Regions from separate parts of the Blastococcus sp. Marseille-P5729 genome, predicted to be linked through region 4. Evidence: riboswitches for the same ligand, from Rfam matches in the RefSeq annotation. Region 4 holds a riboswitch; each other region holds the start of a gene.
What was found. Region 4 has a riboswitch for S-adenosylmethionine ahead of DAA40_RS02360 (hypothetical protein). Riboswitches for the same ligand answer to the same signal wherever they lie in the genome.
Positions count from the first base shown of each region.

Region 1: another riboswitch for S-adenosylmethionine. It lies ahead of DAA40_RS06240 (DUF4242 domain-containing protein); the one in region 4 lies ahead of DAA40_RS02360 (hypothetical protein).
Region 2: another riboswitch for S-adenosylmethionine. It lies ahead of DAA40_RS12405 (LLM class flavin-dependent oxidoreductase); the one in region 4 lies ahead of DAA40_RS02360 (hypothetical protein).
Region 3: another riboswitch for S-adenosylmethionine. It lies ahead of metB (cystathionine gamma-synthase); the one in region 4 lies ahead of DAA40_RS02360 (hypothetical protein).

Region 1 covers NZ_OMPO01000001.1:1,258,047-1,261,248, forward strand. Annotated here, with positions in the region: gene DAA40_RS06235 (acyl-CoA dehydrogenase family protein) at 1-984, opposite strand, end outside; gene DAA40_RS06240 (DUF4242 domain-containing protein) at 990-1,550, opposite strand; SAM riboswitch class IV at 1,964-2,079, opposite strand; gene DAA40_RS06245 (acyl-CoA dehydrogenase family protein) at 2,256-3,202, shown strand, end outside.
Region 2 covers NZ_OMPO01000002.1:812,247-815,448, forward strand. Annotated here, with positions in the region: one part of gene DAA40_RS12400 (IS3 family transposase) at 40-328, shown strand; one part of gene DAA40_RS12400 (IS3 family transposase) at 328-1,319, shown strand; SAM riboswitch class IV at 1,677-1,791, shown strand; gene DAA40_RS12405 (LLM class flavin-dependent oxidoreductase) at 2,083-3,202, shown strand, end outside.
Region 3 covers NZ_OMPO01000004.1:73,713-76,914, forward strand. Annotated here, with positions in the region: gene DAA40_RS15585 (tyrosine recombinase XerC) at 1-682, shown strand, start outside; gene metB (cystathionine gamma-synthase) at 679-1,854, opposite strand; SAM riboswitch class I at 1,933-2,053, opposite strand; gene DAA40_RS15595 (murein hydrolase activator EnvC) at 2,067-2,570, opposite strand; gene rpsB (30S ribosomal protein S2) at 2,955-3,202, shown strand, end outside.
Region 4 covers NZ_OMPO01000001.1:486,306-489,507, reverse strand. Annotated here, with positions in the region: gene DAA40_RS02365 (acetolactate synthase large subunit) at 1-1,180, shown strand, start outside; gene DAA40_RS02360 (hypothetical protein) at 1,224-1,631, opposite strand; SAM riboswitch class IV at 1,667-1,775, opposite strand; gene DAA40_RS02355 (3-methyladenine DNA glycosylase) at 1,894-2,754, opposite strand; gene DAA40_RS02350 (universal stress protein) at 2,751-3,202, opposite strand, start outside.

The DNA of each region.
Region 1 (3,202 bases), 770 kb from region 4:
GGCGACATAGCCGCGGCCACCGGCGAGGGCCGCCTCCAGGCGGGTTGCCTCACCGGCGATCAGGCTGGCGTCCAGGCGCAGCCGGACGAACTCGACCAACGGGCTCGCCGACAGGTCAGACCCGAGCCGAGTCCAGCGGTCCGCGACCTCATCGAGGGCAGAACGGGCGTCGAGGTAGCGCTGTTGCAGCCCCTCGTTGCCCGCGCGGGTCACCAGCGCCTCGGACTCGGTCAGCGCGCGTCGCGCGATCCCGATGCAGAAGGCGGACTGCAGCGTCAAGAAGGTCGGCCGGAAGGCGCGTGCCGTGGCGGTGAAGTCCCAGCTGAGCACGGCGTCCAACGGGATCCGCGCGCCCTCCAGGCGGACGGACGCCGATGCGGTTGCGTTGAGCGCGAGCAGGCCGTCGACGTAGTTGACCGTGACGCCAGGGGCGCCCACCCGGAACCACGTGATGATGCGCCGTTCGTCATCGAGCACGACGGGGATCACCACGACCGCGCCGTCCACCAGGTTCGATGCCCAGCGGATCTGCCCGTCGATGACCAGCTCGTCGCCTTCGACGTGGCCGGTGATGCCGAGCGGCTCGATTCCCGCCAGCGCCTTCATGCCCGATGCCATGGCGGTCGAGCCGATGCGCTCACCGCGGCGCAGCAGCGTCCAGGTCTCGGAGTTCAGTGCGGTGCGGTTGCCGCGGGCGAAGTAGTCCAGCACCATGCGGTGCGCCCACAGGCTGAACGCGCTGCTCATGCACTCCTCGGCCAGGAGCGCGATCAGCTCGGAACTCCCGTCGATTTGCGATGCGGCCTCATGCGGGTCGCCGACCGTGTCGACACCGAGGTCGAGCAGGTGACGCTCACCGAGCTCGCGCAGCAGATCGGTCGTCGACGTCGCCCCGGAGTCGATCGCCCGTACCGACTCCGCCACGCGGGCGCGCAGGTCATCGGCGGCGGCGCGGACGAGCCCGATGTCGGACTGCGTCGTCACGGCGCTCATCCGGCACCCCCGGGGACCGGAGCGACGTCGAGGGCGTGCAGCCGGTCGATCGGGGTCGAGACGATCTCCCGCGCCCGGACGACGGCGTCCTCGTCGGGGGCATTGTAGAGGCACAGGCACTTGGCGACGTCTTCGCGAACGTAGGTGCGCAGGAAGGAGACCTCGGGGATCTCGGCGTACAGCGGGGACTTCTCCTTCTTGCGGCTGAGGTAGGTGTCCATGTCGATGTGCGCCGGGATGTCCCACTCGACCAGGTACCCGGCCTCGGGGCGGGCGGCCTTGATGTCCTCGAGATCAGCACCGACCAGGCGCACCTGATCGGGCCCTTCGACCTCGGTGACGTCGTCCAGGCCGAGGACGGCGCTGCCGAGAGCGGTGAGGTCGGCGGTCTCGAAGACCAGGAAGACGCGGTCGGCCGGGGCGGTGACCTCGGCCTCGATCAGCTCGGCTCCGGCGGCGGCGGCACGGGTTGACGCCTGCTCGATGAGCGCGGCGGCAGCGTCCTTCGACGCGGTGGCGGGGACGATCTCGACGAGGGCAAGAACGGATTCGGACATGCGTTCCTCCATTTCAGGGGTGCGGTGATGACCGGCGTACGCCGGTTGTCTAACAGGGGTGCGAGTTGGTGCGCGGCGGGATTCCGGACGGTCGTCGGGACCAGCCCCGCTGGCGCGCGGAGACGCCGCCGGGTGCCAGTTGACGGAACCACGGGCGGTGCCGCGCAGGTCCTCGACGGGGCGCGGGCCGAACGCCGACGAACACCGCCGTCCCTACCGGCCTACGGCCAGCGTCGACGAACGTGCAGCGGCTCAGCCTGCGATCGACGGACGTCGAGCGGACGTAGAGCGACTGCCGGGACCGTCAGACGCGCGGGTCAGGAACAGGTGGTGCGGAGCCGGCCGTAGTCAATGGTGAAGCGTCGTACGGCGTAGAACGTCGTCGCCACGTCTGACTCCTTCTGCCCTCGCGGGCGCTGCGCTTGCCGGGCACGTCATCGTGCCCGACCAGGTCGTCACCCGGGGCACCCCACCGCATCGCGAGGGTTGCCGTCCAGCGAGCCGGGGCTTGACGCTGGAGCTCTTGACCCGCAGCAATAGTACTCACAACGTCGCCGCCCGCAACGTGGCCAGGCGTGGATTGGCTCACCCGGGGGCGACGGCAGCGATCAAACCGAATACGATTCGGTCAGGAGCGCGCACGATCGGCCCCTCGTCGGCGGGCGCCCCACAACCAGGACGACGTCCAGACTCAGGAGCCAATCCATGGACCAGCTGTACAGCAAGGAAGAGCGCGAGTTCGCCGAGCAGATGCGCGAGTTCTATCGCACGGAGATCCCCAAGGAGATCCGTGAGATGAACGCCCGGGGTGAGATCGACAGCAAGGAACCGATCGTCACCACCCAGCAGATCCTGAACAAGCACGGCTATGCGGTCCCCAACTGGCCGGTCGAGTGGGGCGGTCAGGACTGGACCCCCGTGCAGCGGCACATCTGGCTGCAGGAGATGGAGCTGGCCAACGTCCCTGCCCCGCTCGCCTTCAACACCTCGATGGTCGGCCCGGTCATCGCGACCTTCGGCTCGCAGGAGATCAAGGAGCGCTTCCTGCCGAAGACCGCGAACCTGGACATCTGGTGGTCGCAGGGCTTCTCCGAGCCGGACGCCGGTTCGGACCTCGCTTCGCTGAAGACGACCGCGGTCCGCGACGGTGACCACTACATCGTCAACGGCCAGAAGACCTGGACCACGCTCGGCCAGTACGGCGACTGGATCTTCATGCTCGTGCGCACCAACCCCGAGGTGAAGAAGCAACAGGGCATCTCGTTCCTGCTGATCGATATGAAGTCCCCTGGGGTGACGGTCCGCCCGATCCAGTTGATCGACGGCGGTCACGAGGTCAACGAGGTGTTCTTCGACAACGTCGAGGTCCCCGTCGAGAATCTCGTCGGCGAGGAGAACATGGGCTGGACCTATGCGAAGTTCCTCCTGGGCAACGAGCGCACGGGCATTGCGCGGGTCGGCGTCTCCAAGACCCGCATCGCCCGCCTGAAGGAGTTCGCTCGCAACACCCGTACCAAGAAGGGCACCCTCCTCGAGGATCCGTTGTTCGCGGCGCGCCTGACCAAGGTCGAGGTCGAGCTGCAGGCGCTGGAGATGACCCAGATGCGCATCCTGTCGACGCAGACTGCCGGCTCGGGCAAGCCCGATCCGCG
Region 2 (3,202 bases), on a different contig from region 4:
GCAAGTCCAGAGACTCCGTTCCTTGGGAAGGATGGAGTCATGTCTGGGAGTACGTCGAAGAGGTACCCGGCCGAGCTGCGTGAGCGGGCGGTCCGGATGGTCACCGAGATTCGGGCCGACCACGAGTCGGAATGGGCGGCGATGAGCAAGGTCGCTGAACTGCTCGGGGTCGGGACGCCGGAGACGGTCCGGAAGTGGTGTCGGCAGGCCGAGGTCGATGCCGGCAGGCGCCCCGGGGTGACCTCGGAGGAGTCGGCGGAGTTGAAGCGGTTGAAGCGGGAGAACGCCGAGTTGAAGCGGGCCAACGCGATTCTCAAGAGCGCGTCGGTTTTCTTCGCAGCCGAACTCGACCGGCCACAGCGCTGATCGTGCGCTACATCGACGAGCACGTCGGTGAGCGCCACGATGACGGTCTGCGATGGGGTGTCGAGTCGATCTGTGCCGCGCTCACCGAGCTCGGCGCCAAGATCGCCCCCGCGACCTACTACGAGCACCGCCACCGCAAGCCGACCGCCCGCGAGGTGCGCGACGAGGAACTGAAGCCGAAGGTCGCCGAGGTCCACGCGGCGAACTACGGCGTCTACGGCGCGCGGAAGGTGTGGCTGACGCTCAACCGGGAGCGGGCCGCAGATGCGCCGCCGATCGCGCGCTGCACCGTGGAGCGGCTCATGGGTGAGCTCGGCCTGGCCGGCGCGGTGCGGGGCAAGGCCAAGCGCACCACGATCAGCGACCCGAAGGCGCCGAAGCCACTGGATCTCGTCGACCGGAGCTTCCGGCCGTTAGCACCCGATCGGCTCTGGGTGGCGGACTTCACCTACTGCTCGACGTGGTCGGGCTGGTGCTACACCGCGTTCGTGATCGACGCCTACGCCCGGCGGATCCTGGGCTGGTCGGTAGCGACCACGATGACCAGCCAGCTCGTCGTGGACGCCGTTGAACAGGCGATCTGGACCCGCGGCCGCGAAGGGCGTGACCTGGCCGGACTGGTTGCGCACCATGACCACGGCACGCAGTACCTGTCCGTGGCCTACTCCGAGAAGCTCGACGCCGCCGGGATCAAGCCTTCGACCGGCGCGGTGGGCTCGTCCTACGACAACGCACTGGCCGAATCGATCATCGGGCTTTACAAGACCGAGCTGGTCAAGAAGCAGCGGCCGTGGAAGGGCTTCGACGACCTCGAGGTCGCCACCGCTGAATGGGTGGACTGGTACAACCACCGCCGGCCCCACGAGTACTGCGACGACCTCACGCCCGTCGAGGCAGAGGCCGCTCACTACGCTCACCACGAGACCCCAGCAACCGTTGGAGTCTCAAGCTAGAAAGTCTCCGGACACGCCGGGGCGGTTCACCCGGGACTCGATGTTGCTTACGGCTCGAGCCCAGTCACAGTCCATGGCAGCGCGCACCGGGATTCGGTCTCTACTCAGTCTGGCGCCGACCCGGCCTAGTTTCAACTGGCCGAACGAACACGGAAGCTTGTGGTTCTATCAACGCGTGCACGAACCGATCCCGTCGCCCGATCGGGATCCGCACGAGACAGGGCAGGCTGGAGTCCTCGTCGGGGTTGCGCGCAATCAGCAGCGGCCCAACCCCATCAGGGTAGGCAGAATGCTCGCCCGCCGTGATCTGGGGCACATGACTTGCCCCTGAAACGAGGCTCGTTTACTCTTCAACGAGGTCACGAGAATCGCCGCGAAGCCCTGGCTCGGCGATCGGCAACCCCCGCCTCGTGGTGGGGTGCTCCAGGTGAAGACCTGGCCGGATCGCAACAGCGACCGGCAAGTACGAGTTCGCTCACGCGGGTTAGGAGAAACCAGCCATGGACGCCACGTCTGGTTTTCGCACCGCCCATTCACGACCGATGACCGGTCACGAAGCCGCTTGGCGGCTGTACGTCGATCTGGCGCTCGTCGCCAGCATGCGCTGTTCGCGCTAAGAGCGCGTTCCGCCCGACCTACACACCACACATCACCTCCTGACGGATAGTTCCGTCTCGTCGTAGCCGCCTCGGCAGCTTCGGCGATCTTCCTGCATTCCTTACGCAGCGGTGATGTGCCTTCCTACCTTGAGGTGCTTCCACGCATGTCCAACAATCCGGCGACCCCGCCGTCCGCTTCCTCCGAACACATCAACCTCTCTGTCGCGCTCGACGGCGCGGGGTGGCATCCGGCCGCCTGGCGTGAGCCCGGAGCCCGTCCTGCCGACCTGTTCACAACCGCCTACTGGGCAGAGCTCGTCACCGAAGCCGAGCGCGGCCTGCTCGACTTCGTGACGATCGAGGACTCCCTCGGCATCCAGTCCGACCACTTCGGCGGGCCGCCCGACCACCGCACCGACCAGGTACGCGGGCGCCTCGACGCCTCGCTGATCGCGGCGGCGCTCGGGCCCATCACCTCCTCGATCGGCCTGGTCCCCACCGTCACCACCACCCACACCGAGCCGTTCCACATCTCCAAGTCCATCGCCACCCTGGACTTCGCGAGCCGCGGCCGCGCCGGATGGCGGGTGCAGGTCTCCGGCCGCGCCCACGAGGCCGCACACTTCGGCCGCCGCGACATCCCCGAGCTCGACCGAAACTGGGCCACCCAGGAGGACTCCCGCCAGGCCATCCGCGAGCTGTTCGACGAGGCGGCCGACTCGATCGAGGTGGTCCGCCGGCTGTGGGACAGCTGGGAGGACGACGCCGAGATCCGCGACGAGGCGACCGGCCGCTTCATCGACCGCGACAAGCTGCACTACATCGATTTCGAGGGGTCGAAGTTCAGCGTCAAGGGCCCGTCCATCACACCGCGCCCGCCGCAGGGCCAGCCGGTCGTGACGGCTCTCGCGCACGCCGATATCCCCTACGAGCTGGCCGCTCGCGGCGCCGACCTGGTCTTCGTCACCCCGCAGGGCATCGACGACGTGCCCGCCCTGATCGGGCAGGTCCGCGCGGCCGAACAAGCGGTCGGCCGCACCAGTACGCCGCTGCTGATCAACGCAGACCTGCTGGTCGTCCTGGGCGACACCGAGAAGGACGCCCGTGACCGCCTGCGCCGCCTCGACGACACCGCGGGCGAGAAGCTCCGTTCCGACGCCGCGATCCTCGCGACTACCCCCGACCAGCTGGCAACGCTGCTCGTCGACTGGGCGGACGCCGGGTTGGACGGGTTCCGGTTGCGACCCGCGGTGCTACCAGACGACCTCGTCGCGATCACCCGCG
Region 3 (3,202 bases), on a different contig from region 4:
TCTGGCCCGCCGGGCGGCGAGCGCCCGGTCGTTCACCTCGTGGGCGGCGGCCAAGGGTCTGATAGACGCCGATCCCGGGCCCCGGCTGGCCTCACCTTCCGCGCGCCGCGCATTGCCGGAGGTGCTCAGCCAGGAGCAGGCCGCCGGCTTGGTCGACTCGATCGAGGGCGATGATCCCGTGGCGCTGCGCGACCGCGCGATGCTCGAGCTGCTGTACGCCGGGGGGATCCGGGTCAGCGAGCTGGTCGGGCTGGACCTCGACAGCTACGACGCGGCCCGGGTGCTGCTGCGCGTGCTCGGCAAGGGTGACAAGGAGCGCAGCGTGCCGATCGGGTCGCCGGCCCGCGCGGCGCTCGAGGGCTACCTACGCCAGGGCCGGCCGGGCCTGGTCTCCAGCCGGACGACGACCGCCTTGTTCCTCGGCGTCCGAGGCGGCCGGATCGACCAGCGGGAGGTCCGCCGGATCGTGCATCGGGCCGCGAGCGCCGTTGACGGAGCCCCGGACATCGGTCCGCACGGCCTGCGGCACAGCGCGGCGACGCATCTGCTCGAGGGCGGCGCGGACTTGCGCTCGGTGCAGGAGCTGCTGGGACACGCCTCGCTGGCCACCACCCAGATCTACACGCACGTCTCGGTCGAGCGGCTGCGTGCCGCGTTCAACCAGGCCCACCCGCGCGCCTAGCCGATCGCGGCCGCCCGATCGAGAGCGGCGGTCAGATCCGCGACCAGATCCGCCGGATCCTCGATACCCACCGAGAGCCGGAGCAGCCCGTCGCTGATCCCGGCGACCGCGCGGGCCTCCGCGGTCATCGAGGCATGCGTCATGGTCGCCGGGTGCGCCACGAGTGACTCCACGCCACCCAGCGACTCGGCGAGGCTGAACAGCGCGAGGCCGTCCAGGAACGCCCGCACCGCGGACGTGCCGCCGGCGAGCTCGAACGACAGCATGGCGCCGTATCCATCCTGCTGCCGCGCCGCGATCTCGTGACCCGGATGGCTCGGCAGCCCCGGGTAGTTCACCTGCGCGACCGCCCGGTGCGCACAAAGCGCGTCGACAACGGCTGCCGCGCCGTCCTGGTGCGCCCGCATCCGGGGGGCGAGCGTACGAAGTCCACGCAGCGTCAGGAAGGAGTCGAACGGGCTGCCCGTGATGCCGATCGTGTTCGACCAGTAGGCCATCTGCTCATGCAGCTCGGGCGTCGCCGAGACGATGGCGCCGCCGACCACGTCGCTGTGCCCGTTGAGGTACTTGGTAGTCGAGTGGACGACCACATCGCAGCCCAGCTCGATCGGGCGCTGCAGCACCGGTGACAGGAAGGTGTTGTCGGCGACGACGGTGGCGCCCACCTCGTGCGCGCGCCGCGCGACGTCGGCCACGTCGGTGATCCGCAACAGGGGGTTGGACGGCGTCTCGATCCACACCACGCTCGGCGCGGGCTGCGCCGTGAGCGCCGCGTCCAGGGCGCGGGGATCGGTGAAGTCCACGAGGTCCACGTCGAAAGCGCCCTTCTCGCCGAGCGAGTCCAGCAGCCGCCAGGTGCCGCCGTAGCAGTCATGCGGGGCGAGGATCCGCTGGCCGGGGGAGAGCAGCGCGTGCAGGACGACCGTGATGGCCCCCATGCCGGTGGCGGTGATGATCCCGCCGGCCCCGCCCTCCAGATCGCTGATCGCGCCGCCCAGCTGGTCTCGGGTCGGGTTGCCGCTGCGCGTGTAGTCGTACTGGCGGGGCTCGCCGAACCTGGCGAAGGTGAAGTTGCTCGACAGGTGCAGGGGCGGGACGACGGCCCCGTGCTGGGTGTCGGACTCCAGCCCGGCGCGGACGGCGCGGGTCACGGGGGAGTGCTGCTGAGTCATGGTGTGGCACCTCTCGGTCGAAGGGCACGACGCCATGCGGATCGACCAGGTGCAATCGCGCCGGCCGCGGCCTGGCGCAACCCATCTGCCGGTCAGCCCGAGGGCTACCGCAGGACTTGGCACCGGCCTTCGATCTTGCGTGTCGAAGGTGGTTGCCCCGGCGTCAGCGGGCCTGTCCCTCAGCCGGTCGTGATGGTTGTGGGAACACCCTACTACAGCGGCAGCAGCCGGACGCGACGTGGTCGCAGCAGGCTCAGCGGGTCGAGGTACCGCTCGCCGCGACGGGCTCCCCAGTGCAGGCACGCCGCCGCTGCGCACTCAGGATGCGCGGCCTGCAGGACGCCAATCGGCTGTTCTCGCGTCACGGGGGCGCCCGCGCTCACGGAGGCCACCACCGGCTCGTACGTCGTGCGGATGCCGTCGGGGTGGTCGATGGACACGACCGGTTTGCCCGCGACCTCTCCCGCGAACGCGACGACGCCGTCCCCCGCAGCGAGGACCGTGGCGCCGGGCGACACCGCAAGGTCGACTCCGCGGTGTCCCGGGAGCCACGGCTTGTCGGGCGGATCGAACTCCCTCGAGACCGTCGGGTTCCCGGCCAGCGGCCAGTCGTAGCGCGAGGACGCCGCGTCCGCCCGTTCGACCAGCGCGGCGATCGATAGGAGCGCCATCAGCAGGGTGATCGCGGCGCGACGCAGTGGGTGGGTTCGGGTCATGGCGCGATCCAACGCTGTACCGGTCGCGCCGTCGCGCGGCCCGGCCTGGGCTGTGGACGATCCACGGGAGTGTGGACGGCGAGCGGCGTGCCGCGTCTTTCCACCTCGGGGTGTGCTACCGACCGGCGGCCCGCCCGCCTCCGCTGCCCCGCAGAACCTACGCGCGGCCGATCCCGTATGATTCTTGCCAGCGGTTCGTGCGGGGCAGACCGGCGAGCCGACTTCGCGCGTCCAGACCCGTTCACGGGTCGACTCAGCTACGGTCCGGCGAGAGCCGGTGGAGTCGGGGCGCCAGGGGCCCTGCCGAACCCGGCCGGGCCGACAACCATAGAAAAGGACCGTCCGGCGTGCTTGGCCGAGACGGTCAGAAGAAGGAGAACGGCAATGGCCGTCGTCACCATGCGTCAGCTGCTCGACTCGGGCGTGCACTTCGGACACCAGACCCGCCGCTGGAACCCGAAGATGAAGCGCTTCATCCTGACCGAGCGCAACGGCATCTACATCATCGACCTGCAGCAGACCCTGTCATACATCGACAAGTCCTTCGAGTTCGTCAAGGAGACCGTCGCGCACGGCGGCACCGTGCTGTTCGTGGGCACCAAGCGCCAGGCCCAGGAGGCGATCTCCAAGGA
Region 4 (3,202 bases):
GGTGCGCACCACGCCGGACGCCGACTCGGTCCCGCTGGACACCGCTGCCGCCATCCGCGAGGCACGCCGCAGGCCCGGCCGGATCAGCTCGCTCATCCTCCCGGCGGACGCCGCCTGGAACGAGGTGAGGTCGTCGTCCGTCCAGGCTCCGCAGGCGGGTGACCCGCAGCCGGCACCGCTGGACGGTGAGGCCGTCGACGCGGTCGCCGCGCTGCTGCCGCGCGCCGAGTCGCCGGCGATCATCCTGGGTCCGGGAGCCACGCTGGAGCAGCCGCTGGGCGCGGCCGGCAAGGTCGCGGCCGCCACCGGGGCCAAGCTGCTGACCACCACGATGACCTCGCGGATAACCCGCGGTGCCGGCCGGGTGCCGGTCGCCCGCATCCCGTACCCGCCCGACCAAGCCGCCACGTTCCTGGCCGAGCACGATCTCATCGTGCTCGTGGGCGCGAAGGGTCCGGTGAGCTTCTTCGCCTACCCGGACCGGCCGAGCGTGCTTTGGCCACGCACCGCTCAGGTCGTCGAGCTCGCCCGCCCCGACCACGACCTGACCGAGGCCCTCGACGGGCTGGTCGATGCCCTCGCTGCCGGCGACGCGACGGCCCGCACCAGCCCGCTCGAGCTGCCGCAGCGGCCGTCCGGTGAGCTGAACGTCGCCGGGCTCGGCGCCCTGATCGGCTCCCTGCTCCCGGAGCAGGCGATCGTCGTCGATGAGTCGATCACCTCAGGTCGCACGCTGGTCGCTGAGACCGAGACCGCGCGGCCGCACGACTGGCTGGTCGGCACCGGTGGGTCGATCGGCTACGCGATGCCGTGCGCAATCGGCGCGGCCGTGGCCTGCCCCGACCGCAAGGTGATCGTGCTGGAGAGCGACGGCAGCGCGATGTACCAGCCGCAGGCGCTCTGGACGGCGGCGCGCGAGCAGCTGGACATAGTGATCGTGCTGTTCGCCAACCGCAAGTACAAGATCCTGCACAACGAGATGCGCAATGTCGGCGTCCCCGCCTTCGGACCGAAGGCGCAGGCACTGCTCGACATCGACAACCCCGCGATCGACTTCGTCGCGCTTGCCGGATCGATGGGGGTGCCCGCGTCCGCCGTGACCACGATGGACGAGCTGGCGACGGCGCTGGAGGGCGCGCTGGCCGAGCCTGGCCCGGCACTGATCGAGGTGCGTCTGTAGACCGCAGCCAGAGCGGAGTGACCGATCGCGAACCGGCCGACTGCTACTCCGAGATTGGAAGGCCTACCCCGGTCCCCTCTACGACGGACGTGATTCCGGCTTGCATCTCAGCCGCCCACAGCTCGGGCATGCTCGGTTCGAGGACGGCCCCCGCTCCACCTTCGCGAATGTCGACATTGATCCACAGGCTCCCGACCGCGAGCGCATGGAACTGCTCGTGGACGCGCACCGGAGTTCCGGGCGGGAAGTCGACGCGGCGGTGATGCCATACCGCTATCGACCCACCTCCGGCGTAGGCCACCACGATCACGTCGGCAGCTGTCCGCGCGAAGCCATCGCGCCAGCCCCAAGGCGTCTTGCCCACCTGCTTGGCGTGGACCCAGTGCATGGTGTGGCCTGGGCCGTAGCTCTGGCAGTTCTGAGGGTGCTCAGTGCGCGGCTGATTAGGCATGATGACCTCCATCGTTCTCGGATACGGAGGTTCCGTTCCGTCTGTTCCGCCACCGGTCGGCAGCGGCTGGTCTGCTCCCGGAGCACCCGCGACGGAGCGGGTTGCTGTCTGGCCAGCCGGGACTTCGCGCCAGATCTCTCGACCTGCGGTGAACGATACTTCACGGCGCGGCGCGCCGGCCCGGGCACCCGGTCGTCGACGGGCGTGTAGTGCCGTCAGCGGGGAGGGCCATATTGGTCCGTGAGCGAGCTGCGCATCATGACTAGACCGCAGCCCGAAGGGACTGGCAGACCGCGAGCAGCTGCTCGCGGATCGGTCGGGCCCGCTCGGTGAACTCCCTCTGGAGCGCCACGTACTGCGCCCGGCCGGACGCCGTCTCCACCCGGATCGGCGCGATGCCCAGCTCGCTGAGGTCGTACGGACTGGCCTGCATGTCGACATACCGGATGTCCCGGGCGAGCTCGAAGGCGTCGGCGACGAGGCTGGACGATGTCGCCGGCGCGAGCTTGTACGCCCACTTGTAGAGGTCCATTCCGGCGTGCAGGCAGCCGGGTTGTTCCTGCGCGAGCTGGTCCTGCCGGCTGAGCTGGGTCTCGTTGAGTGGCGCCGCGGGCTCGGTGAAGAACCGGAAGGCATCGAAGTGAGTGCAGCGCAGCCCGCGCTCGTCCACCGTGGCCGCCACCTTCGTGGGCGGCAGCCGCAGCGGCCAAGAGCTGTGCCGAACCTTCTCGGACGGAAGTCCGTACACCATCGCCCACTCGTGCATCCCGAAGCAGCCGTGTCGCGCCGGACGGTCGAGGGTGGAGCGCATCAGCCGCCGGACGAGCTCGACCGCGCCGCTGCGCTGCCGCGCGAGCGCACGTGCATCGACCGTGATCGATGAGTCGCGGACGGTATAGAACGGCCAGTCTCGATGCGGTGCCGTCAGGTCGCTGATCGCGGTGCCGATCCCGGGATGCCAGCGGCGCAGCTGGTTGGGCCGGTAGACGTAGTAGGTGAATAGGAAGTCCTCGACCGGGTGCGCGATGGCCCGTGCCTGCCGCGCCTCGTGTGCACCGACCAGAGCGTCGATCCGCGCGAGATGCTCGCGCTGGCGCGCGACCCAGCAACGCTCGAGAATCACCCGTCCTGCCGGCGACGGACGACCACCACCGGGCACTCGGCCTCCCGCACGACCGTGTCGGCGACCGAGCCGATGATCCGGCCCGCGAGCCCGGTGACACCGCGGTCGCCGACTACCACGACATCGGCAGTCCGGGACAGCTGCAGGAGTGCCTTGGTGGGCGAGCCGTGCAAAGCCATGGCGTGCACGGGCACGTCGAACCGAGCGGCGACCGACTCGGCGCGGGCACGGGTGTGCGCCTCGGTCGCATCCTGGAACTCCTGGGTCGAGGGGATCACGCCTGGGCCCACGTCGGCGGGCCGGACGGCGTTCTTGATGTTCCAGGCGCGGACGACCGTCAGGGACGTGCCACGACGCGCGGCCTCCTCGGCCGCGTACTCGATCGCCTCGAGCGCCCGTCCCGAACCGTCGTCTCCGACGACGACCCCGGTCACAGCGTCAGGTACGG